DNA from 2 places in the Paenibacillus taichungensis genome. Region 2 is predicted to be linked to the other one. Evidence: riboswitches for the same ligand, from Rfam matches in the RefSeq annotation. Region 2 holds a riboswitch; the other holds the start of a gene.
What was found. A riboswitch is a leader RNA that binds a small molecule or an ion and turns the genes downstream of it on or off. The one in region 2 is predicted to bind glycine.
Positions count from the first base shown of each region.

Region 1: another riboswitch for glycine. It lies ahead of gcvT (glycine cleavage system aminomethyltransferase GcvT); the one in region 2 lies ahead of sdaAB (L-serine ammonia-lyase, iron-sulfur-dependent subunit beta).

Region 1 is NZ_CP194720.1:630,893-643,617, forward strand. Features, by position in the region: gene ACR1R9_RS02960 (alpha/beta hydrolase family protein) at 1-882, shown strand, start outside; gene ACR1R9_RS02965 (ABC transporter substrate-binding protein) at 909-1,889, shown strand; gene ACR1R9_RS02970 (hypothetical protein) at 1,886-2,668, shown strand; gene gcvPB (aminomethyl-transferring glycine dehydrogenase subunit GcvPB) at 2,871-4,310, opposite strand; gene gcvPA (aminomethyl-transferring glycine dehydrogenase subunit GcvPA) at 4,451-5,806, opposite strand; gene gcvT (glycine cleavage system aminomethyltransferase GcvT) at 5,803-6,939, opposite strand; glycine riboswitch at 7,137-7,237, opposite strand; glycine riboswitch at 7,241-7,363, opposite strand; gene gcvH (glycine cleavage system protein GcvH) at 7,711-8,100, shown strand; gene ACR1R9_RS02995 (PTS mannitol transporter subunit IICB) at 8,671-10,140, shown strand; gene ACR1R9_RS03000 (BglG family transcription antiterminator) at 10,140-12,245, shown strand; gene ACR1R9_RS03005 (PTS sugar transporter subunit IIA) at 12,242-12,676, shown strand; gene ACR1R9_RS03010 (mannitol-1-phosphate 5-dehydrogenase) at 12,673-12,725, shown strand, end outside.
Region 2 is NZ_CP194720.1:5,542,245-5,554,969, reverse strand. Features, by position in the region: gene pstC (phosphate ABC transporter permease subunit PstC) at 1-653, shown strand, start outside; gene pstA (phosphate ABC transporter permease PstA) at 656-1,543, shown strand; gene pstB (phosphate ABC transporter ATP-binding protein PstB) at 1,556-2,311, shown strand; gene ACR1R9_RS24965 (phosphotransferase enzyme family protein) at 2,539-3,636, shown strand; gene ACR1R9_RS24960 (MFS transporter) at 3,666-4,943, shown strand; glycine riboswitch at 5,281-5,404, shown strand; glycine riboswitch at 5,409-5,550, shown strand; gene sdaAB (L-serine ammonia-lyase, iron-sulfur-dependent subunit beta) at 5,662-6,351, shown strand; gene sdaAA (L-serine ammonia-lyase, iron-sulfur-dependent, subunit alpha) at 6,341-7,285, shown strand; gene ACR1R9_RS24945 (YhgE/Pip domain-containing protein) at 7,538-8,755, shown strand; gene ACR1R9_RS24940 (helix-turn-helix transcriptional regulator) at 8,873-9,385, shown strand; gene ACR1R9_RS24935 (alpha-glycosidase) at 9,535-11,289, opposite strand; gene ACR1R9_RS24930 (response regulator transcription factor) at 11,507-12,190, shown strand; gene ACR1R9_RS24925 (histidine kinase dimerization/phospho-acceptor domain-containing protein) at 12,235-12,725, shown strand, end outside.

The sequences.
Region 1 (12,725 bases), 2.0 Mb from region 2:
GAACGGATGGAATGGCCTTCACATTCATGGAGTGGTCCCGAGAAACAGGGTGTATTTGCAGATTACGAACAGCCTGTTGAAGATCAATGGATGTATCATGCCGTAGCCGCTGTAATATTGGCTCATTCATTGCTCCGCTCTTTTCAGGGTGTAGACAAGCAGTGTATAGGTATAACAGGAATTTCATGGGGAGGCATCATCACAAGTTTGGTTGCGGGGTTAGACACCAGGCTTTCTTTTGCCATGCCCGTTTATGGCTGTGGGTATCTGCATGAACCGGGTTCCTATTATGGGCTTAGCTTTGCATCGATGCCGGAGGCAGAGGCAGAACGTATTCGTCTATTGTGGGATCCATCCACTTATCTGTCTGAAAGCCGCTTGCCGATGTTATGGCTTAACGGTAGTAATGATACCCATTTTCCGTTGAGCATATTTAATAAGTCTTATGAACAGCATCTGGAGTGCCATCCTAACAACAACAACAGCAGACTAAGCCTTCACCCGGGTCTCGGGCATTCTTATAAGGAGGCATGGGCATGCGAGGAGGTCTTCGCTTTTGCGGACAGCATGGTTAAAGTGAAACCTGCGCTTATTGAAATATGTGAGGAGAAGCACGAGGACGGTTGGTTTGTCGTTCGGTATGATTCATGCCTTCCTGTCCTAGAGGCCAATCTTTATTGGTGCGTGGATGATCATAATTGGAGAACCGCAAGATGGGAGTCTATTCCCGCTTCGTTGGATAGGGCGAACTGCAAGGCGTTCATACGTCTTCCACAGCATGGGAGTTTGTTTTTTATGAATCTAAGAAATGAAATGGGCTGGATCACAAGCACACGTGTAATGAAAAATGAGAGAATCGCAGAAAACAAAATAAAAGAATAACGAATGAATAAGGGGATTTGTAGAACATGAAACAACGAAATCAACGCTATTTCACTTTAACAGCAGTTTTGCTTGCGGTGTTATTATTAATTGTGGCTTGTGGCAACAAAGAGAAGTCAGGTTCGTCTGAGGCAGAACCGACGAAACAGGAACAAGCGGCATCGGATGAGTCCCAAGATGCCACATTTACATTTAAGGATACAAATGGTGAGCAGACATTACCGCAAAAGCCAGAAAACATTGCTTCTACAGTGACATATTTGACGGATCATCTGATTGCACTTGGCATGACACCAAAAGCTACGGTGAAATCACAGAACGAAGATTTTCCGTTATATTTGAAGCCATTCTTGAATGATGTGGCTATCATCGGTGATCAAGGTAAGGTCAGTGCAGAGAAAATGCTCTCTCTTGGACCAGATCTGATTGTGACAGATACGAACAGCAAAGAGCAATTCGAGAATTATGCCAAAATTGCTCCAACGGCCATGCTTGAGAATGGATATGTGGCACCAGATTGGCAGACGGCATTTCGAGCTACCGCGGCGGCCTTTGGTCTGAACGAAAAGGCAGAAGAAGTGATAAATACCTATGAAACGCATAAAGCTGAGGCGATCCAGAAGGTTCACGCCAAAGCAGAGGGTAAGACACTGATGGTATTGCGGATAAGAAATGATATTCGGTATTACGGAGACATGGACTACAAGTGGCTTTATGATGATTTCGGTTTCTCCAGACCGGCTGTTTTCCCAGTGACAAGTGCTGAAAGTCGCTATGAAGTGTTGTCTAATGAAAAGCTGCCAGAAATCGATCCGGATTATATTATCCTTATTAATGATAATGAAGAAATCTATAACAATCTGCAGACCTTGGGGATTTGGAAAAACATGAAGGCTGTTAAAAATAATCAGGTATTCCAGGTGGCTTCAGATTCGTGGTTTGGCGGGTATGGACCCAATGCGGCTACTTCCATGCTGGATGACCTGAATCGTTTGTTCGGCGAATGATGAATGACCGGATTTGTGAGGAACTGGGCAAACACTTTAATCTTGTACAGGAACTGAATGGTGTACCCGTGGCATCGCTATGTGGAGAATCTATTGTTGATCCGGAGGCAATGAGAAGCTTTTTGTCCGCCTATCAACAGTTAATCGAGGGACAGGATCTAGCGGTTGCCGCAGCCTACTTCACCATTTGGTTCGGTGATGTGGCAGCTGCGCTGCAATATACCTTATCCGTCCATGATGCAGCTCCGAATTTCTCGCTAGCCAATCTGAGTATACATTTGATGAAGGAAACCGGATATACACGAATTGCTTTTCAACTTGAGAAAATGAATGTCATTCTCGCTCCGAAGGATTCGGAGGAAAGAACGGTCTGGCTTGAAGCAGAATTAAGACGTTTTTACAGTCAGACTGCACGTCCCCTTATGGAGTGTTTGTCCCAAGCTTCCGGGTTGCATGTAAGCATGTTGTGGGGGCAGTTGCCAACGGCTCTGCAAAACTACAGGGAGAATATCCATAATACGTATCAAGACGTGGAGGCTCTCTTGCGTCGATTTGCCGCTGATGAACAGGTGGTGCAAAATGGTCTGGAAGCTGATGTTTTTGGTCTGCCCAAGAATCCGCTTCATGTCAGGGTGCGGATGATTGATCATCCGCTGGAGCCTTCGAAGAGACTTGCGATCAAAAATGTCTGTTGCCTGCAATATTTACGACAAGGTCGCTCCTATTGTTACACCTGTCCGCGATTGGGCAAGAAGGAACGGGCCAATTGGAAGCCCTAAACCGGGAAGATAAAATAAAGCTGACAGGTTAATAAGCAATAAGAAAAACAGCCGCGCAGAAAGCAAAATGCGGCTGTTTGTGGCATTTATTACTGATTATCAACGACAGAATATTGTAATGATCTTATCGTGCCAGTCCTGGGATCATAACTTAGTTCGGATGTCGTTGCAGGTATCAAATGCAAGTTTATTAGGTTAGCTTTTAACTGCAAGCACAGTTCAATACAGGTTTACGGGCAGCTGTTGTTTCATCCAGACGGGTAACCGGTGTGCCATAAGGGGCATTGAGTACTAATTCAGGTGTCTCTTCTGCTTCCTTGGCAATGCGAATCATCGTATCGATGAACCCATCAAGTGTTTCTTTGCTCTCGGTTTCCGTTGGTTCGATCATGATGCACTCCTCAACGTTCAGCGGGAAGTACACAGTTGGCGGGTGATACCCAAAATCAAGCAATCGTTTGGCAACATCCAGTGTACGTACACCATACTGCTTCAACCCCCGACCAGACATAACGAATTCATGTTTACAAACGCCTGGATACGGAATCTCGTAGTAAGGTGCGAGACGAGCCATCATGTAGTTGGCGTTGAGCACCGCACATTCAGATACCCGTCGTAAGCCTTCAGGTCCATAAGTACGAATGTAGGCATAGGCGCGGACCAGAATTCCGAAGTTACCATAGTAAGCTTTGACCCGGCCAATGGATTGATCACCTTCGCGATCCAACGCATATATGCCCTCATCATTCTTGATGACCATCGGTTTTGGCAGAAATGGAATCAAGCGGCTCTTCACGCCAACCGGGCCGGCACCAGGTCCACCTCCGCCGTGAGGAGTACTCATTGTTTTGTGCAAATTCAGATGCACCACGTCAAAGCCCATATCGCCAGGTCGTGTGATGCCCATAATGGCATTGGAGTTGGCTCCATCGTAGTACAGCAGGCCACCTGCCTGGTGCACAATGGAGGCAATTTCCTGAATGTCTTTTTCAAAGAGTCCGAGTGTGTTCGGGTTGGTCAGCATGAGCGCTGCGGTGTCCGAGCCAACAGCTGCGCGAAGTGCGTCCAGATCCACCAGCCCGTCTGCGCGGGAAGGGATCGTTACCGTTTCGAAACCTGCTACGGTTGCACTTGCTGGGTTGGTCCCGTGAGAAGAGTCCGGTACGATAACTTTTGTGCGCTGTTCACCATGACCTTCGTGGTAGGCACGGATCATCATGAGCCCGGTCCATTCGCCATGTGCACCAGCGGCCGGTTGCAGCGTAACGGCATCCATACCGGTTAGTCCGGCAAGATCATTTTGCAACGTGTAGAGCAGCTCAAGTGCACCTTGAATGCTGGATTCATGCTGATAGGGATGAATTTTGGCGAATCCGTTGTAACGGGCCACATCCTCATTAATCTTCGGATTATATTTCATCGTACAAGAGCCCAGCGGATAGAATCCATTATCTACCCCGAAATTACGACGAGACAGGGCAGTGTAATGGCGAATGACGTCAACTTCAAAAACCTCAGGCAATGCTGCTGCTTCCGACCGAAGCATTTCCCGGGGAATCAGGGAATCCACAGCTTGACGGGGAACGTCGCATTCAGGCAAGGAATAAGCGACCCGACCCGGACTGCTGAGTTCAAAAATCAACGATTGCTCCGGTGCTGGAGAGGCAGCTTGATCAGTAACTGTTGTGTTAGTTTCAGGTTGGCCCGAAGTGGAGATAGAGGTTACCGTTTCCGATTGTCCTTGTGCTGATGTCGTCGTTGTCTTTGTTGTCGTTTCCTGAGTCACAGCGATCCCTCCAATACACGTGCGAATTCGTCGATCTCTTCCTTGCTGCGTCGTTCAGTAACCGCAATCAGCATATGTCCAGCGAGCTCAGGATAATCACGGCCAAGTTCATAGCCGCCAATGAAACCTGCATCGAGCAATTTCAGTTGCAGTGCTTCCACATTTGTTCCTTCAGGCAGTTGAATAACAAACTCATTGAACGTAGGAGCGGTAAACGTAAGAGAGACGCCTGGAATTGTGGTAAACGTGTTAAGGGCATAATGGCTCTTTTGCAAATTCAAATCAGCGACGTCGATCATGCCTTGTTTACCCATAATGGACATATATACAGAGGCGCTCAGCGCGAGTAACGCCTGGTTGGAACAGATGTTGGACGTCGCCTTTTCCCGGCGAATATGCTGTTCCCGTGCTTGCAGCGTGAGTACAAAACCACGCTTGCCGTTGCGGTCCGTTGTCTGGCCTACAATGCGGCCAGGAATCCGGCGCATATGAGCCTGGGATACCGCGAAATATCCGCATGTTGGGCCGCCGAGTGATGCGGCGATGCCAAGGGGCTGCGCGTCGCCAACGACGATGTCAGCACCCAGCTTGCCTGGGGCTTCCAGCAGACCCAGCGATAGCGGGTTGGCGCTGACCACGAGCAGGCTCTTGTGCGCATGGGCAAGATCTGCGGCCTGTTTTACATTTTCCACGGCGCCGAAGAAGTTCGGGCTCTGGATCATGACGGCTGCGGTGTCATCGGACACGGCGGCTTGCAGGGCATCCCAGTCTGTTACACCATTTTGATATCCAATCTCAACAATCTCCAGATTGAGGCCGTGAGCATAAGCTTGCAATACCTGACGGGATTCAGGGTGCACGGTGCGTGACACAATCAGTTGTTTGCGGCGGGTTGCCGCTGCGGCCAGATTGCCTGCTTCCGCAAATGCAGTCGCACCATCGTACATACTGGCATTGGCTACAGCCATACCTGTCAACTCACAGATGTAGGATTGAAACTCGAAAATCGCCTGCAATTCTCCTTGGCTGATCTCGGGTTGATAAGGTGTATAGGCGGTATAGAACTCGGAACGGGAGATGACATGATTAATGACGGAAGGTACGTGGTGATCATAAATACCTGCACCCAGGAAACTGGCGTGTGTCTCGAAGTTGGCATTCGCTGCCGCTTGCTTCGACATATGACGTGTCAGTGCATATTCATCGAGTTTGGAGGAAACAGGCAGTTCACCCTGATAGCGAATCTCCTGTGGAATGTCATGGAACAGATCTTCAATCGTTTCCACGCCGATGGTTGCCAACATGGCACTCTGATCCTGCTCGGTCATGGGAATGTAGCGATGCTTGCTCATGCTTGATCAGCTCCTTGAGTAGGTGTCTTTGGCGCACGTGTCCGTTTATGAAAAGGGGTCTTCACGACCTCGGCTTTTAGTTTCTTGCCACGAATCTCAATCTCCAGCGGGGTACCTAGTGCAGCATATTTGCTGTCGATCAAGGCCAGCCCCAGATTACGTTTCAACGTAGGCGACTGAGTCCCTGTGGTCACTTCACCAATCTGCACACCTTCGGCGTAAATGGGATAATGAGGGCGAGGAATGCCGCGCTCCAGTACTTCGATCCCGACCAGCTTGCGGGCAGGTCCATCATTTTTTTGCTGCAACAAGGCTTCATGTCCGATAAACGGTCCTGCATTTAACTTCACAAACATGCCAACGCCAGCCTCCAGCGGTGAGATAGTTGCAGACAATTCCTGTCCATACAGGGGCAGCTTGGCTTCAAAGCGCAGCGTATCCCGGGCACCCAGTCCTGTGGGAACAAGTCCGTGAGCTTCTCCGGCTTGCATCAATCCGTTCCAGACCGCAGCGGCTTGTTCCGCAGGAACGTAGAGCTCAAAGCCATCTTCACCCGTATATCCGGTACGGGATAACAGCAATGTAACGCCGCATACCTTCGCATTTGCCACAAAGCGGAAAGGCTCAATCGAAGACACATCCGTGTCTGTCACCGTTCTGAGAATATCTACTGCCAGCGGACCTTGCAGAGCAAGTAGCGCTGTTTGATCCGAATCATTGGTCATCGTTACGCCAGGCATCATGTGCTGTTGCAGCCATGCCCAGTCCTTATCGATGTTGGAGGCGTTAACCACCAGCATATATTGCTGGTCTTTCAGTTTATAAATCAGCAGATCATCGACCACGCCACCATCCGGATAACACATTAACGTATATTGGGCCTGACCGGTAACGAGTGTTGTTACATCATTAGTGGTCATGTGCTGTAAAAAAGCTTCTGCGTGTTCACCTTGTACGGTGAATTCGCCCATGTGGGATACATCAAATAATCCAGCACGTTCTCGCACCGCTTCATGCTCTTTCTGAATTCCGCTGAATTGTACCGGGAGCTCCCAGCCACCAAAATCAATGCATCGTACGCCTTCATATTGCTGATAGAGTGGAAAGAGTGGGGTTCTAAGCAAATCGGACATCCAATCACCTCGTCATGGGCCGTCAACCGGCCGAGTGTATAACCATGGATCAATGAATCTGGCATCATATTTTATTATAAAAGTAAGGTAAGGACGCGATAGGCAGCGCCGCTCTATAACCTGTTTTCGTTTTTTTGGGAAAAAGGAAAAGGACAGGCCAAAGAATCGGCATGCCAGAAGCACGCTGTATTCTTAGGCTCTGTCCTTGGTACCTGAGAGTTACCCCGCCGCATGATGCAGCAGGTTTCCCCTTGGGTGATCATAACGCCCACACAGGGCGATTAGATGCTCTCCAGAGTTGCGTCCCGTAAAAGTCCTTTTGCCTGAGAGATTCACCTCCGCTTGTCGGTGGTTTACTCCTTCGGCGTTACCGCATGTACACCCTGATTCGGGTGTCAAGGGTAATCTCTCCCTTTACATTCATCCGCGGGTATTGCATAGACCAATTAAACACATTTACTACTCTCATTAAAGCCTGAATCGACTATTGATGTCAAGAACGATATCATAGAAATGAATAAAAAAGCCGAATGATATTTTTAATTCGTTTCATAACGTTCGTCTATTTATAAAGAGTGCGCTTACTTTTCTAATATTCACCATTATATGTAGGGAGAGTGCATTTGAGTTACAGGTATATAAGGAAGAAAAACAAATAAATTGTGAGGTATCTTGACATTTGAATCGAAAATATCATACGCTATGTTCTGGGAAAAAGGTTAAGGTCAAAGAAACGCATGCACTCATTAATGAAAAGCGAGGCGGATATCGATGAGCGAATTGAAAAGTGATTTCCTGTACAGTGAAGAGCACGAATGGGTGCAGACCGTAGGGGAGGATACCGTACGTATTGGTATTACCGAGTTCGCGCAGCATCAGCTGGGTGACATTGTGTTTGTGGAATTGCCTGACCTGGAATCGGATGTAAAAGCGGAAGACGGCATTGGAACGATTGAATCCGTCAAAACCGTTTCGGATTTGTTTTCTCCTGTCAGTGGAACGATTATTGCTGTGAATGATGCATTGCAGGATTCCCCGGAGCTGGTTAACAACTCTCCATATGAGGAAGGCTGGATGATCGAGATTCGTGTTGAGGGCGACCTGACAGCAGCACTTTCCACGTTGATGAACGCGGATGCGTATCGTAAACATACGGAATAATATTAAGGTACAATTCACCGATTGGATAGAGTTTTAGCTTGATGCAAAAGTTTTTTTAAGGTAATAAAATGAATCGATGATTATAGATCCGAATGGTGATATTGCTTATTCGGAGAATACTTAGGCGCAATTGCCTCATCTGAATCAGGATGAGGTCATTGCGCTTTTTCGTTGTTACTCGATGAATTAGACTAATTAGATGAAATAAATATCAATCTAACATGTTTCATCATCATTTCTAAATGAGGTAGGAACAGCTCATTTAAATAGAATAAATTTACAATTTCATTTGTCATTAAAATGGGGCAATTCGTGGGTATGATACATGAAAGGGAATAACAGGTTTCGATCAATATACGGGTTTAAATATGGAACAATCCTTTAAATTTAAATCTTGTCATCAACGTTCATGACGGAAGTAGGTTTTCATTTCGTTGTAGAAGATACCGTTTTCATTTACGATATGGTTGTAAATTAAGATTTATTGCAGATTTGTACCTTCGTTCGTCTGGATCATCGTTGTCAAAATTCAGTGGAATCAAGGTTTAATATGTTGAGGAGGTTTTCAGTATGAGTTCAGTGGACGCAAAGTCCGAAAAAAGCGGAGGAATACGGGTTGGCGTTCAGAAGTTTGGACGTTTCCTAAGTGGTATGGTTATGCCGAACATGGGTGCTTTTATCGCCTGGGGTCTGATTACGGCATTGTTCATTCCAAAAGGATGGTTCCCTAACGCAGATTTTGCATTATTGGTTGATCCAATGATCAAATATTTGCTGCCTTTGCTTATCGGTTACACAGGCGGTACCATGGTACACGGCCAACGTGGTGGTGTAGTCGGTGCGATCATGACCATCGGGGTTATTGTCGGCAGTGATATTCCAATGTTTCTTGGCGCCATGATAGCCGGACCGTTGGGAGCCTGGGTCATTAAGAAGTTTGACAAGGCTGTCGATGGCAAAATCAAATCAGGGTTTGAGATGCTGGTTAACAACTTCTCCGCTGGTATTATTGGTGGGATTTTGGCCCTTCTAGCCCTTAAAGGCATCGGGCCTTTCGTTGAAGCGATTAGCAAGGTGTTATCAGCTGGGGTAGAAGCTTTGATGAATGCTGGTCTTCTCCCGCTGGTCAATCTGATCATTGAGCCAGGAAAAGTATTATTCCTGAACAATGCGATCAACCATGGTATTCTGACACCAATTGCTACGGATCAAGCAAGAGAATTGGGTCAATCCGTATTATTCATGCTCGAATCCAATCCAGGACCTGGACTTGGTATTTTGCTGGCATACTGTTTCTTCGGTCGCGGATCAGCCAAATCTTCCGCTCCAGGTGCTGTAATCATCCATTTCTTTGGCGGGATTCACGAGATTTATTTCCCTTACATTCTGATGAGACCGATACTGATTCTGGCTGCGATGGCTGGTGGTGTAGCGGGTACATTGACCTTTATGCTAACCGGAGCTGGTTTGGTATCAGCACCGTCACCGGGAAGTATCATTGCCTACTCGTTGTTAACACCTAAGGGTGGATACCTTGGCATGTTTGCAGGGGTAGCTGTAGCTGCGATCATCTCGTTCCTCGTAGCATCCATACTGCTCAAAACGGGTAAACAGAAGAACGATGAAGAAGATCTGGACAGTGCGTCCAACCGTATGAAAGATATGAAAAATCAGGGCAAAACGGGCAACCTCACCGTTGATAAAGACAATCGTGAAGCTGACCGTGCAGCCGATATTGCTTCTTCGGCAGTAAAAACGGATATCAATAAAATTGTATTCTCCTGTGATGCAGGTATGGGTTCGAGTGCCATGGGTGCCTCGATTCTCCGGAAGAAAATGAAGGCAGCCGGTGTGGATGTCGCTGTAACCAACACGGCGATCAGTGAGATTCCACAAGATGCCGACATCGTCATCACACAGAAAACATTGACAGACCGGGCCAAATCCGTGGCTCCAAATGCAGAGCATATTTCCATCGACAACTTCCTGAAGAGTCCTGAATATGAGGCACTGGTGGAGCGCCTCAAATCCGACTCCTGATGAGTAATATTACAAGGAGACAGCGTGAGATCGTGGAGTTCCTGCTGGAGCATCCTCATGAAGTAACTGCTGGCGATATAGCTGTTGCGGTCAAAGTAAGCACTCGTACCGTACATCGAGAGCTGCAGATGATTGAACAATGGCTTGAGCCCCTTGGCATGAGATTGGAAAAAAAATCGGGAACCGGGGTTCGAATTGATCCCGGTTCCGATGATTTGGCCGTATTGCGTCAACAACTTGAGCTTAACGAATATGTGGAGTTTACGCCCGAAGAGCGTAAACTCTTCATGCTTTGTATTTTGCTGGATGAATCCGAGCCTGTGAAGCTGCTTGCATTGGCCTCAGATCTGAAAGTAACCGTATCTACGGCAAGCAATGATCTGGACGATCTGGAGCCACGCATTCAGCTGGCAGGATTGAAGTTGGTTCGCAGACGTGGATATGGGGTCAAGATCAATGGAAGTGAGTTGGCTCATCGCATGGCTATTTCCGCGCTCGCTCTTGAATATCTGGATGAATCCGATTTGTTCGGTAGACAGGCGGAGCAGGGAGTATCCAAAGTAAGCAGCAAGCTTCTGGAAATGATAGGGCATGAGGATGTACTTACGGTCGAAAACGCGTTATGGCAGCCGGATATTGAGTGGTTGGAAAATATACCGGAGCGTCAATACATGAAGCTGCTGATCCAATTGTCTGTATCCGTTGTGCGGATTCGCAAAGGTTTTGGCATAGGTCGAAGCACTCAACAAGACAAAAAAGACGTTGGAATGCCTCTACATGTTGAGCAGAAGGTGCCGGAATATTTAGCTTCCCGTTTGTGCGGTGTTCTATCTGCCCAGCTTGGGCTGGAGTTTGTGGGCGAGGAGCAGGCTTATTTTCACAGGCTGCTGATTGAAATCGAGCAATCGATTCATTCCTCACGTCTGCTGCCCGTAGACGATCTGGTCTTACTTGACATGGTTCGTTCCCTCACAGATCGGATGCAGCAGAAAACTCATTATTCGTTCCATGAGGATCGTCTGCTCCGTGAAGGTCTGATTGCCCATATGGAGCCAGTACTGGAACGAATGGATGAACGGCAGCTCATCCGTAATCCGCTGCTTCAACAGATCCGCAAGGATTATGAATCACTCTTTGAGGATGTAAAGCAAGCAGTGCGAGAGGCTTGGCCCAATACGGATGTTCCGGATGAAGAGATCGGATTTTTGGTGATGCACTTCGGTGCTTCCATTGAACGACTGCGGGTGCTGAAACGTGAAATCAGGGCTGTCGTCGTTTGTACGAGCGGGATCGGATCTTCACGGATGTTATCGAGCCGACTGTCCAAGGAAATTCCCGAGATTCGGATTGTGGACAGTGTGTCCTGGTATGAAGCCGCGCGTATACCAAAGACGGAATATGATCTGGTTCTCTCTACTGTGGATCTGCCAATGGATAAACATCAATACTACAAGGTGAGCCCACTGCTGACGGCAGAAGAAAGTGAACGTTTAAGGCACTTCATCAGGACAACGACGCTTCAGCGGGAACATAGTCCCCCACCTGAAGCAGATTCAAGGACAACAGGACGATTTTCCGATCCGGTTGGACTGGAAGCGACCCTGATTGAAATCGTACAGATTATCGGCAAGTTTCAGGTGTTCCCGCTGGATAATCAGAAGATTGGATTTTTTGACACGGCCTATGCCATGTGCAGCGTTTTACATCAATCTGGTGTGTTAAATAATCCTGAAGAGATTGCCAGGCTGCTGGAGGAGCGTGAAGCGGTTGGAAGCCAGAAAATTCCTGGGACTTCCCTCGCTTTGTTTCATACACGCAGTGATGGCATTCACAGTCCTTCAATCACGCTGTTCCAGTTGACAGAGCCGCTTCTGCGCACGCCGGAAGACCCGACAGGTGTCAGCCATGTGCTCTTGATGCTAGGACCCAGACAGTTATCGAAGGAAAGTTTGGAAGTACTGAGTGAGATCAGTGCACTATTGTTGCAGGAAGAAATGATCACATTACTTGAAAAAGGCAACCGGGATGATCTTATTCATTACTTGTCCCAAGAACTTGCGGGATTTTACCGCAGCAAAACAGAAATTGGAGGTATTCAAACATGAGTGTGTTAACTAAAGATAAAGTCATCATGAATGCAACGGCTCAGGATAAATACGAAGCGATTCGTATGGCAGGTCAAATTTTGAAAGACGCGGGACATATCACCGCTGAATACATTGACAAAATGCTGGAGCGTGAAGAGATTGTCTCCACGTATGTTGGTAACGGACTTGCGATTCCACACGGCACGAAGGAATCCAAATCATTCATCCTGTCCACTGGTATATCGGTCATTCAGTTCCCGCAAGGTGTTGATTTTGGGGAAGAGAAAGCGTATATGGTAATTGGTATCGCTGCTCAGGGCGGAGAACATATGGAGATCTTGACCAGCATCGCAGTCATCTGCGCCGAGGAAGAGAACATGGAAGCTTTGCGTCATGCTCAAACTGCTGAAGAAGTCATCACTATTTTGGAAAGTGAAATGGAACTATGAAGGCCCTTCACTTTGGAGCAGGTAATATTGGACGTGGCTTTATCGGTTT
Region 2 (12,725 bases):
CATTCATAACAACATTGCTTGCAGCTCTGATTGCAAGTCCACTTAGCTTGTGTGCAGCGCTCTTCATGACCGAGATTGTACCTGGTAAAGGTAAAAAGATATTGCAACCTGCGATTGAGCTGCTGTCCGGTATTCCTTCCGTTGTATACGGGTTTATCGGTCTCAGTGTGATCGTTCCTTTATTGCGCAGCATGTTTGGCGGAGCCGGCGTCGGGATTGCAGCCGGATGTTTGGTTCTGTCTGTTATGATTTTGCCTACCGTAACAAGCATTATGGCAGATGCGCTGTCTGCACTGCCGAAAGGTCTGCGTGAATCCTCCTACGCATTGGGGGCAACTCGCTGGCAAACGATCTACCGTGTCATTATCCCGACCGTTCTTCCAGCTTTGTTGACAGGGATTGTACTCGGTATGGCTCGCGCATTTGGTGAAGCTCTTGCCGTACAGATGGTCATCGGGAATGCACCGCATGTACCGACATCACTGCTCGAATCCGCTTCAACGTTAACGAGTGTAATCACCCTGAGTATGGGTAACACCACCATGGGATCTGTTCATAATAATGCACTGTGGAGTATGGCGCTTGTCCTGCTGGTGATGACCTTTGTCTTCGTCATTCTGGTTCGCCTGCTTGAAAGGAGGAACCGAGTATGAAAATGAAGGCTAAAACGGTAGATAAAGTTGCCACATCCGTTATCGTTGTTCTGGCGCTGTTCATTGTTGTTCTCTTGCTCGGTTTGCTTGGCTTCATTCTTGTACGTGGGATCGGACAGATTAACTGGCACTTCCTGACCAGTGCACCACAGCTGCTCAAAGGTGGAGGCGGGATTGGACCGCAATTATTCAACTCAATATTCCTGCTTGTTCTGACCTTGATTATTACAATTCCGCTCGGATGGGGCGGCGGTATTTATATGGCTGAGTACGCCAAGCCGGGCCGGATCACAAGTTTTATTCGACTCGTTGTCGAAGTGTTATCCTCGTTCCCATCTATCGTTATTGGTTTGTTCGGACTCTTGTTAATTGTTAATACATTTGGTCTTGGATTCTCCTTATTATCGGGTGCCATGGCCTTGGCTATATTCAATCTTCCACTTATGGTGCGGACAACAGAGCAAGCGTTCCGGGCCGTTCCGAAAGAGCAGAAGGAAGCGGGTCTTGCACTCGGGTTGTCCAAATGGAAAATTATTACCTCCATTCTGCTGCCTGTGGCATTGCCAAGCTTGATCACGGGTACGATCCTGGCATCGGGCCGGATCTTCGGTGAAGCAGCAGCCCTAATGTTCACAGCGGGTATGAGTAGTCCACCGCTGGACTTCACGGACTGGAATCCAACAAGTCCAAGGTCGCCGATCAATCCATTGCGTCCGGCAGAGACACTGGCCGTGCACATCTGGAAAGTAAACAGTGAAGGCATTGGCCCGGATTCCAAAGAAGTAGCAGCTGGCGCTTCAGCCGTGCTTGTACTTCTTGTACTGGCGTTCAATCTAAGTGCACGCTGGATCGGTCGGGTGGTTTACCGCCGCATGACAGCTTCGAAATAAGGAGGAACCAACATGGCCATACCTTTTGGTACGGAACAGTTAAGCATATATTATGGGCATTTTCAGGCAGTTAAGCAGATCAGCCTGACTTTTCCCGAAGCCAGTGTAACGGCACTCATTGGACCATCCGGCTGTGGTAAATCCACGTTCCTGCGATCGCTCAACCGAATGAACGACGAGATTGCCGGTTCTCGCACGGAGGGACATATCTGGATGGATGGCAATGATCTGAATGAGCCGGGCACAGATGTAATCAAGCTTCGCCAGAAGATCGGCATGGTTTGGCAGAAGCCGAATCCTTTCCACAAGTCTATCTATAACAATATCGCGTTTGGTCCCCGCTACCGCGGTATCAAGAACAAGAAGGCACTAGATGAAATTGTGGAAAAAAGTTTGCGCCGCGCTGCGCTCTGGGACGAAGTGAAGGACAGACTGAATGAATCTGCCCTGGCCCTTTCGGGTGGACAACAGCAGCGGCTCTGTATCGCCCGCGCGTTGTCGGTTGATCCGCAGATTTTGCTGCTCGATGAGCCGGCATCTGCGCTTGACCCGGTATCTACGGGTAAGGTGGAGGAGTTGATCTCGGAGCTCAAGAAGGAGCTGCGGATCGTGATTGTTACCCATAATATGCAGCAGGCGGCACGCATCTCGGACTATACGGCTTATTTTTATCTGGGAAGCATGATTGAGCACGGAGATACGGAACATATTTTCACCAACCCGGACAATCGTCTGACACAAGAATATATTATGGGACGTTTCGGTTAATTGTTATATTGGATGGAGTATGAGATCGAGATAGATTTATAGAGATAGAAGGAAGCATAACTCCCGGGCGAGGTCGTTCGGGGGTTATGCTTTTTTACATCATTGTACATATGGAATAGTTTGCCAAAACAAAAACAATCATGCTACGATAATTTTAGACACTACCTTTAATTCGATAAGAGAAGGAGATGTGGATTATAACTACTCATAAGATTTCGCATGATACCATGGCAACTGAAATTATCTCGCATTATTCCATAGAAAAGCCTGCAATTTCCTTTATCCGACATAATGAAAATCTAACGTATCAGGTGGTTGATGAATCAACCGGAAAGAAGTATCTATTGCGAATACATAAAGCCGCTTTTGCAAGCATGACGGGAATCCAGCATACACGACCTGCACTTGAAGCGGAGATGAATCTACTTCATGAATTACGGGCTACCAGCCCATTGCGAGTGCAGATACCTGTACGCAATACATTGGATGATTGGGTCACTGTCTGTTTGGACGAAACAGGAGAAGAGATCTGTTGTACCGTTCTGGAATGGATTGAGGGCAGGGATATCAAGCAGGGAGAACATCTGACGACAGCGCAAATTCATGATTTGGGTGTACAGTTGCAGATATTGCACCAATATGGACGACGACCAACGGGAGCTCCTGAGCCACAGGTGGGTTCACTGAAGTCTGAAAGCGGGCAGCAGATGAATGACCGTGAACAGCATGCTGATAAGGCGATCGTCTCAGAGATGTATACCGATAGCGATAACCCTACCTTGAAGCAAACGGAAGTACGACCAGCCTATGGTTCGATCAAAGAGAATCTGGTCATGCTGGAGCAATTGGAGGAAGGCGTTAGACGTGGCATCTTTACTCCTAAGGATTTCGATCTGATTCGTGAGACGTTTGAGAACATTAACAGACAACTCGAAACGTATCCGCACAATGCCGAGACATGGGGAGTAATTCACGGAGATATTACCCGCGGCAATCTGTTAGTTACGGATCAGGGCATTTCCATGATTGATTTTTGTTTATACGGTTATGGCTACTATCTCTTTGATGCCGGAGGTGCGGCTACGATTTTCAATCGGGAGGAACGGGATGTCTTCCTATCGGGTTATACGGAGCAGACAGGACCACTAACGAAGCGTGATATTCGATTAATAGAAGGATTCATGCTGATTTTTACGTTCGGCTATTTTGCATTCCAGATGGAGAATGAGTCCAGGTACGAATGGATGAAAGAGCGAATGCCTCTTATATGCAGCAAATTTTGCAAACCTTATGTACAGAACGAGAGTATTTTCTATGAGTTATAATTTGTGATTTCTAGTGGGTGGGTAGCGCTATGAAGAACATTCGTGCAAAGAGAGTTGCATCGAAGGGGCAGTGTGGTGGCTGGAAGCATGCCGGATTGCTACTTAGCGGAGTGGGGATATCCAATCTGGGTGATTTCATATATATTGTGGCAATTAATCTGATGGTATTGAATATGACACAGTCTCCAGCGGCAGTCGCAGGGTTGTGGATTATCTCGCCGATTGCTTCGGTGTGCACTAAGTTTTGGTCAGGCAGCCTGATTGATCGTTATGATCAGCGGCAGTTGATGATTGGTGCCGATATGCTACGGGCGATGCTGGTGGCGATGCTGCCACTGATGTCCATTCTATGGATGATGTACGCAGTGATGTTTCTGATCAGCATGTCCTCATCTATATTTGTCCCTTCCTCTCAGGTATACATTACCCGGCTGGTACCTGCTGAACGGCGCAAGCGCTTTAATTCCCTACAAGCTTTGATCAGCTCAGGGGCATTTATTACCGGCCCGGCAGTTGCAGGAGTGATGCTGTTATATTTATCTCCGGCAGCAGCCATTTATGCCAATGCGGTTTCCTTTGCTGCTTCTGCGTTGATTCTAATGTTTCTTCCCAAACTGGGCATTGGAGAACAGAATATAGGGACGGGAAGCAGGCTGACCCCTCGGATGATTGCCCAGGATTGGAGAGCTGTACTGAGCTTCAGCCGAAAGTCGGGCTACGTGGTCGGTATATATGCCCTGTTCCAGATTATTCTGGTGGTCGGCATGTCGCTGGATGCTCAGGAAGTGGTGTTTATCCGTCAGGTGATGAACCTGCCTGAATCACAGTACGGAGCATTAATGAGTATCACCGGCATCGGTTATTTGGCAGGTTCCATGCTGGTTTGGATGTTCGCCAAACATTTGCCGGTCCGTCACATGATGGGTGGCGGTGTACTTCTGGTTGCGCTTGGTTATTTCCTGTTCGCCCGTTCATTCTCGTTTGAACTGGCGGCTGTTGCCTTTATTCTGCTCGGTCTGTGCTCCGCACTGGCGAATACCGGCCTGGTTACCTTTTATCAAAATAATATCCCTGTCGATCTGATGGGGCGAATGAGCAGTGTACTTGGACTTGTGTTAAGTGTGCTACAGGTGGCTTCCATTTTGATTGCAGGGGTAATAGCAGAGCAGTTGTCGCTTCGTATGGTATATACAGTTGTATCTGGGGTCATGCTGTTAGCTGCGTTGGGATTGTGGGTGACGAGCATGTTTCCTTCCCGAAGCAGGTATTACGATGAACCGGCGAAGCCCAAGGCGATGGTGGGGTGACAGGCAGAAATACGGCAATTCTAGTACAGAATAAAGGTTGCCTGAATACCCGAACCGTTCAGTGGAACATAACATAAATAGTATTAAACACAGATATTGGCTAATAGAAAATGAACAATGTATGCGCTTTCGAGATGAAACGCATTAACACATTCATGTGATGAAAGTTTACAGTTTGTTCGTTTATCTTGTGTATAAAATGGAAAAAAGCAAATATTCGCAAAGAAATCGTTAAGTTTGTTGACACTGATCTTCCGGTCGATTAATCTTAATGAGAAAGTATTAAAAACTTCAATTATCGTTCTGGTACAAGATCAGAATGGTTCCATACAGCGAATGATAGCGAGCGGGAGAGACCTGGGCATGTCGAGTAAAATGACAGCTGTCGGGCACCGAAGGAGCAAGCTGCTACGCACCCGGCGCAGCGGTTAATCTCTCAGGTAAATGTACCATCGTTGGACGCAACTCTGGAGAGTGCGCGAACTGCGCCACCCAAGGGGTATATGATCAAGCAGCACGGTGTGCAGGGTGACATCACCTGTGAATACAGGGATGCATCGATTCGCCGCGCTGCTTATCATGAAACTCTCAGGTATCGAGGACAGAGAGAGGGCCTAGGGCCTTCTTCTGTCCTTTTCTTATGTCATCATTCAGTAATAAAGGAACATTATGGGTGTACGTCTGGATGAAAATGACGATTATAAATGGAGGGTTTGCGATGCGTTTTAAAGACGTTTTTTCAATTATTGGTCCGTCCATGACAGGTCCATCAAGTTCACATACGGCTGGAGCGGCAAGATTGGGGCGAATTGCCCGTCAGTGGCTGGGATGCACGCCTGAACGCGCTCGATTAACTCTATACGGCTCGTTTGCTGATACGTATCAGGGGCATGGTACGGATCTTGCGTTGATCGGTGGCCTGCTTGATTATGTGACTGATGATCCACGTATACCGGATGCAGAACAATATGCAGAGGAAGCGGGTATGGAGGTAGAGTTTTTCACAAGCGGCCTGCCTGCTCCTCATCCGAATACGGTCAAGATTGAACTATGGCACGGAGACCGCCAATGTTCACTAATCGGTGCTTCCATCGGCGGTGGTAGTGTATCGGTGCATGCATTGAATGATTTTCGTGTACAGATCAGCGGAGAGTTCCCCACACTTGTACTTCGCCATTCGGACAAAGCAGGGGTGCTCGCTTCGGTAACCTCCACCATCAGTTCGTCCGGGGTGAACATCGGGTACATGCAAGTGGATCGGAAAGCCCGGGATGGTGAAGCACTGACAGCGATGGAGATGGATGGTGTGCCGAATCCTGAGATGTTGAACCGTCTGCGGTCGCTGGATCATATGCTGGACATTCGCGTGATTGATTTGAAGAGAGGGGTCGAGCCTGATGCGGTTTAAACATCTACATGAACTGAATACCATCTGTACAGCAGAGTCCAAGACCATTGCCGAGCTGATGATCGAAGAGCAGGTTCAGGAGACGAATATCCCGGAAGTGGATGTTGTGCGGCAGATGTCGGATTACTATCAGGTGATGAAGGAAGCTGTACACAAAGGGCTAACAGAAGATACAACATCACGCAGCGGCTTGACTGGCGGAGACGGCAAAAAAATGGCTGAGTACATTCGTAAAGGCGAGACTTGTTCTGGAGATGCCTCTGCACTGGCCATGGCGTATGCCCTTTGTGTATCGGAAGTGAATGCCTCGATGGGCCGGATTGTAGCCACACCGACAGCTGGCTCCTGCGGCATCATTCCGGGTGTATTTATCAGCTCCCAGGAGCGTTTTGGCTGGAGTGACGAGCATCTGGTGAACGGTCTGTTCTGTGCGGGAGCGATCGGTTATGTCATTGCCAACAACTCATTTATCTCAGGTGCCGAGGGTGGCTGTCAGGCTGAAGTGGGTTCTGCGATCGGTATGGCCGCTGGAGCCATGGTGGAGCTGCGTGGAGGGACGCCGGAGCAAGTGGTTCATGCAGTTGGCCTCGCGTTAAAAAATACACTAGGGCTCATCTGCGATCCTGTCGCAGGCCTCGTGGAAATCCCTTGCATCGTCCGTAACGGACTGGGTGCCGTAACTGCGCTGGCTGCGGCCGACATGGCGCTGGCCGGGGTACGAAGTGCCATTCCTTCTGACGAAGTCATTGATGTCATGCTGGAAGTGGGCAGTGCGATGCCGAGCAGGCACCGTGAAACGGCCCAAGGTGGGCTTGCCCAAACACCGACAGGACGGAAAATGATGGAGAAGCTTGCTAAACCAAAGGCGAAGCGTGCGGAGCCTGAGACTGAAGCTGAGTCTCCTAATGAAAATGAACCGGAAGCCAAGGCATAACGCCTTTGGCCTGAAATCAATTTTAACTTGGTGTGCCTTTTAATATAAAAAAAGGTGATGAGCTCCCATCTTGATACGAAAAGCCGATACGAATTCTTCCTGGTGAAGAAGCGTATCGGCTTTTTTTGCTTTTGCCCACAAAGAAAATAGGTATTGACGTTTATATATCGATTAGATATATTATTAACTGTCATATATCAATACGATATATAGGACGGAGAAAAAGTTATAGAACTTAAGGAGATGGATAACATGAAAAGTGTTTTTAAAACGAGTCTTCTGTTTTTGAAAAATGGAGCTACAGTAGTCGGGTTAATTACAGCCGTATTGTTCCAGGTTTTTTTTAATACCATTTGGCTTAGTGGATATGATCAGGTAAATGCACGGATGAATCAGCTTGCAGTAACTATCGTAAATGAAGATGGCGCTGCAGCGGAGCCAGTGGCAAAGTCTCTTGCAACGGGTCTTCATTTCGAGATTAAACCTTCGTCAACTATGGAAGAAGCCAGACAGATGTTAACGGACCGGGATGTATACATGATTATCGAGATTCCATCCGGTTTCATGCAGCAGGCGGGAGACTTGTCGGGTCCAGTAGCGGTGAAGTATGTGATGAATGAATCCAACGTGGCTACCGTAAAAAGTGTGATGCAAACCGTATCCGCACAAGTCACAGCGACGTTGAACCGTGAAGTACAGCAAAACAGCATTCGGGGAGTGCTGAATCAATCAGGTATGGCTGCCGATCAGGCGAATGCGATGGCAGTGGGGTTATCTTCCCGGGTGGAGGCAGAAGTGGAACGGCTGAATCCAGTTAACAATTTTGCTTTTTCCATGGTGCCAATGTTGATTGTGACAGCTACGTTTACAGGTGCAATGCTGCTTGGCATGAATCTGCAAAAGGTTTCTGGTGAACTCAGTAGCAGGGCAGGAAAATGGGAACGCTTTTGGGCGCGCAATATCATCAATGTTGGTGCTGCATTTATCGTATCGCTCGTTGGAGCAGGGATGATGCATGTTATGGGTGTATCATCAGCAGATGGATGGTGGATATTATGGCTATTTCAGTTGTTGATTACTTTATCTTTTCTATTCGTGGCGCAATTGAGCTTGCTGCTGCTTGGAAATGCTGGAGCGTGGTTAAACAGTGCCTTGTTGCCTCTGCTGATGTTGTCATCAGGAGCAACCATTCCGCGCGATGTCATGCCTGACTTCTATCAACAGATCGGTCATTATCTGCCGGCAACCTACGCGGTGGAGGGCATGATGAATCTGGTGCTTGGCGGAGATGGGATTAGTCATGATGTTCTGCTTCTCGTAGTGATTGGAGCGGCGACGTTGGTTCTGGGAGCGGTGTGCACGTGGATCAAACGCTCAGGTCCTGCACAATCCGGCATACCTTTGGAGTCCAAGTCTGCTGCGACACCTGTCGCTCTGACTGGAAACCTGCCTTCACCTGATCGTGGATAACATGGATAAAGAAAGCATCCTTTTGCCGGATAAGCCAATCCGTGAACGTCTGATGATGTTGAACGTATAAGGGAGGATGTGATACGTTAAGAGCAATTGGAAAGGAGCGGTACACCGATGAACACGCAGCATGTCATCCTCGGAATACTGCACAATCAGCCATGTTCCGGATATGAGATCAAGCAGTACTTTGAACAATATTTTTCATTTTTCTTCGATGCCAGCTTTGGCACCATTTATCCCACACTTGCGAAGATGGAAAAGTCGGGGTTATTGACCAAAGAATCCGTTAGACAGGAAGGGAAACCTGACAAAAATGTGTATACCTTAACCCCGAAAGGGTCTGCGGAGTTCAATACCTATTTGATGAGTCCCTTGGAAGCAGAGGTGTTCCGTTCTGATTTTCTGATGCGTCTGTATTTCGGAGAGCTGGCGGATGAAGATACTGTCGTAGGGTGGGTCCGGTCGGAGCTGAATCGTAAAGAATTGCTGTATGCCGAGCTGCAGCGCCAGATGAGGCAATTTGGCGAACAGATCTCACCTGCACAGCGTTTGTGTATGCAAGTGGGGCTTGTGCAATATGAGGCTACCATCCGATTGCTCAAGGAACAGCTGACCGCGCCACAGTAGCTTTCTATAGTATCCATATCCCTAAATCAATTAACGATCCATTGATAACGCCGAATAAGCGCTATACAGATCAGTAGCGGGTCTGTGAGCGCTTATTCGGCGTTGCTTGCAATACGTTGGAATTGTAAGGATACAATAAAATTAAGAAGCTACGTGATATCTGTACTTAGTACAACATATCCATATGCGGGCAGCTCAACTGCGAGGATTCCCTCTTCCTTGGCTGTACGATAATTCTCGCCAAATAACTCCGTCCATTCCCCGGTACCCGCTTCGAGCTCGACGATAGCTGTTTCTTCCGAACGATTGAACAGGATCAGAATACGCTCCTCCTCATCCTGTCGTTCCATCACAAGCTGGCTTCCGCCTTCACGGGCCTGCAGGAATCGAATGCTGCCTTCTGCACGCAGGGCAGGATGGGCATGGCGAAGTGCAATTAGCTTTTGATAAAAGGTGAACAGCTCGCGATCCTGCTTCGTCTCATCCCACTCCATACATTTCCGACAACCGGGATCATGCTCTCCGTCCAGCCCAATCTCGTCTCCGTAATAGATGCACGGAGTACCCATATAAGTGAATTGGAACAGCGCAGCCAGTTTCATCTTCCGCTGGTCGCCCTCACATAAGGTGAGTAGCCGTGGTGTATCGTGGCTGTCCAGCAGATTGAACGCCACTTCGCTGGCTTGCAACGGATAGCGGGACAGTTGTCGACCGATCGAGTTCGCAAACTGTTCGGCGTGCATGGCATCTTTTACAAAGAAACGATTTACGGCTTCCGTAAATGGATAGTTCATCGAGGCATCGAACTGATCACCTTGCAGCCAGGAGGAGGACTCATTCCATACCTCACCCAAGATATAGGCATCCGGATTCGCAGCCTTCACTACACGGCTGAAGTCGCGCCAGAACGCATTATCCACTTCATCCGCGACATCCAGCCGCCAGCCGTCGGTACCCACTTCCTTGATCCAGTATTCGGCCACCTCTAGCAAATACGCCTTCACCTCCGGATTTTCCGTGTTCAGCTTCGGCATATGAGCTTCGAATCCAAAAGTTTCATACGTAGGAATGCCATCCTTCACGTCCAGCGGGAATTCATGCACATGGAACCAGTCCTTATATTTGGACTTCTCCCCGTTCTTCTGCACATCGACAAACGGCGCAAAGGTCTTACCAGAATGATTGAACACCGCATCCAATAGCACCCGGATTCCGCGTGCATGGCACAGCTCAACAAGCCGTTTAACCGTATCTGCATCACCAAAATGACGATCTACTCGCAGATAATCTTCGGTATCGTATTTGTGATTGGTTGTTGCCTCGAAGATCGGTGTAAAATAAATGGCATTAATGCCTAACTCTTCAAGGTAATCCAGATGGTCGATGACGCCCTGCAGATCACCTCCGAAGAAGTTAAACGGGGTTGGCTCACCACCCCAGGGTTCCACATGTTCTGGATTGAGGTCAGGGTTGCCATTTGCGAATCGTTCAGGGAAGATCTGATAGAAGATCGCATCCTTCACCCATGCAGGCGGTGTAAATACAGCTCCGGGGTGGATATATGGAAACTGGAACATATGACCAGGATCGTCGGGTTCATGCGTTTGGAAATCCGTCTCGGTCATCCAGATCTGTTCTGTGCCGTTTTTCAGCAGGAAGGAATACTTCAGCCGATGATACGGTGGTTTTACTTGCCCCTCATAATAATCGAACATGGAATCGGATGTATATTTGGTTAAAGGAACCAGCTCTTTGGTGCGATCCCAGGCGTATTTGTCGCCAGTCAGGGCATATACCTCGGTGAGATCATTCTTTTTGGCACGCAAACGCAGACGAATGGTATCCTTATCGCAGGCGTAGGCCCAGTTCCGTTTCGGTTGATGAAAGATGGCTTCCAACAGCATAATGAATTTCCTCCCGTCGTATACACATGTATTATGTGAGCAAGTCGCAGCATTCGATGCAGAATTATGCGAAGCGGATGATTAAGGTATAATTTAAAATAAAAGGATATCAATGGCCGTGTGATCATCATTCGTACATTTTATATAAACAAGATACTTCATTATGTTTCAAATATATAATTAACCCAAAGGGTGCAGAAAGGAAACGAATGCGCGCATGAAAACGAAACTGTTATACATTGAAGACGATACGGAAATTGCTACATGGGTTAGGGCCGACTTGGAGGAGCGCGGATATGAAGTGGTATGGCTCGGAAGTGGTGAAGGTGCGGCTGAGGCTGCCGGGGGTTGTTCGTTGGTTATTCTGGATGTCATGCTGCCGGGGCTGGATGGATTTACGGTAGGACAGCGACTCAAAAAGGAACATCCTGAAGTACCCATTGTCATGCTTTCGGCCAGAACGTCCATTGACGATAAGCTGCATGGGCTTGATTTTGCCGATGATTATGTAACCAAGCCATTTCATCCCGATGAACTCGCCGCACGGATTGAAGTCCAGCTTCGAAAAGCAGGAACTGCAATCTCGGCCGATACTGTGGTAAAACTGGACCACTTGTCCATCTACGAGAAGGATCACCGGATCGTGAATGAGGAGACGAGGGAAGAAATTATTTTATCAGGCAAACAGTTTCATATCTTCGCCTACCTGCTCAGGCATATGGGCATGATTCGAACCAAGGAACAGATCTACGAAGCCGTTTGGAACGAGCCTTATCTGGATGGGGACAAGACATTAATGGTACATATTCGGCATCTGCGCGAGAAGCTGGAGCGTGATCCGGCGAACCCAACTATCATTCAAACCGTTCGCGGTGTTGGGTATCGTGTGAAGAAGCCATGAGCAAAAAAGCGACGATGCGCGATCCATCCGATAGGAATAGGGTAGTGAAACGTAGCCTTACAGGCAAACGGAAAATGCGTTTTGGACGGACCCTGATGTCCCGGTATATCCTCTTGATCTTGGCAGCGGTTTTGTTTGTACCGGTCGTTCTCCCCATTACATCCATCATCTATGTGGTGGTGGTGAACAATACAAATAAAGAAAATACGGCACCTTATGGCGATAGCACGAAAATTAGCAACCTGTGGACCCGGGAATCCGAGAAGCTGGATGGGGCGACATCTGAAAAAATCAAACAACGTATGGAACAGCTGCACCGTAAATATCCCAAATCTTCGATGTACCGTGTGGACCAAAACGGTGAAACGGCATTTATTCTCGCTGGAGAGGATGTTGATGTGTCTGAAACCACCGTGGATGGAACAACAATGACAACATTGAAGTGGACGTTGAATCATCAGAGAACAGAGACCCAGATTCCAGCGATATGGAATTCAAACACTACCCTGGAATTTATGAAGCAAGCGTCCTATCG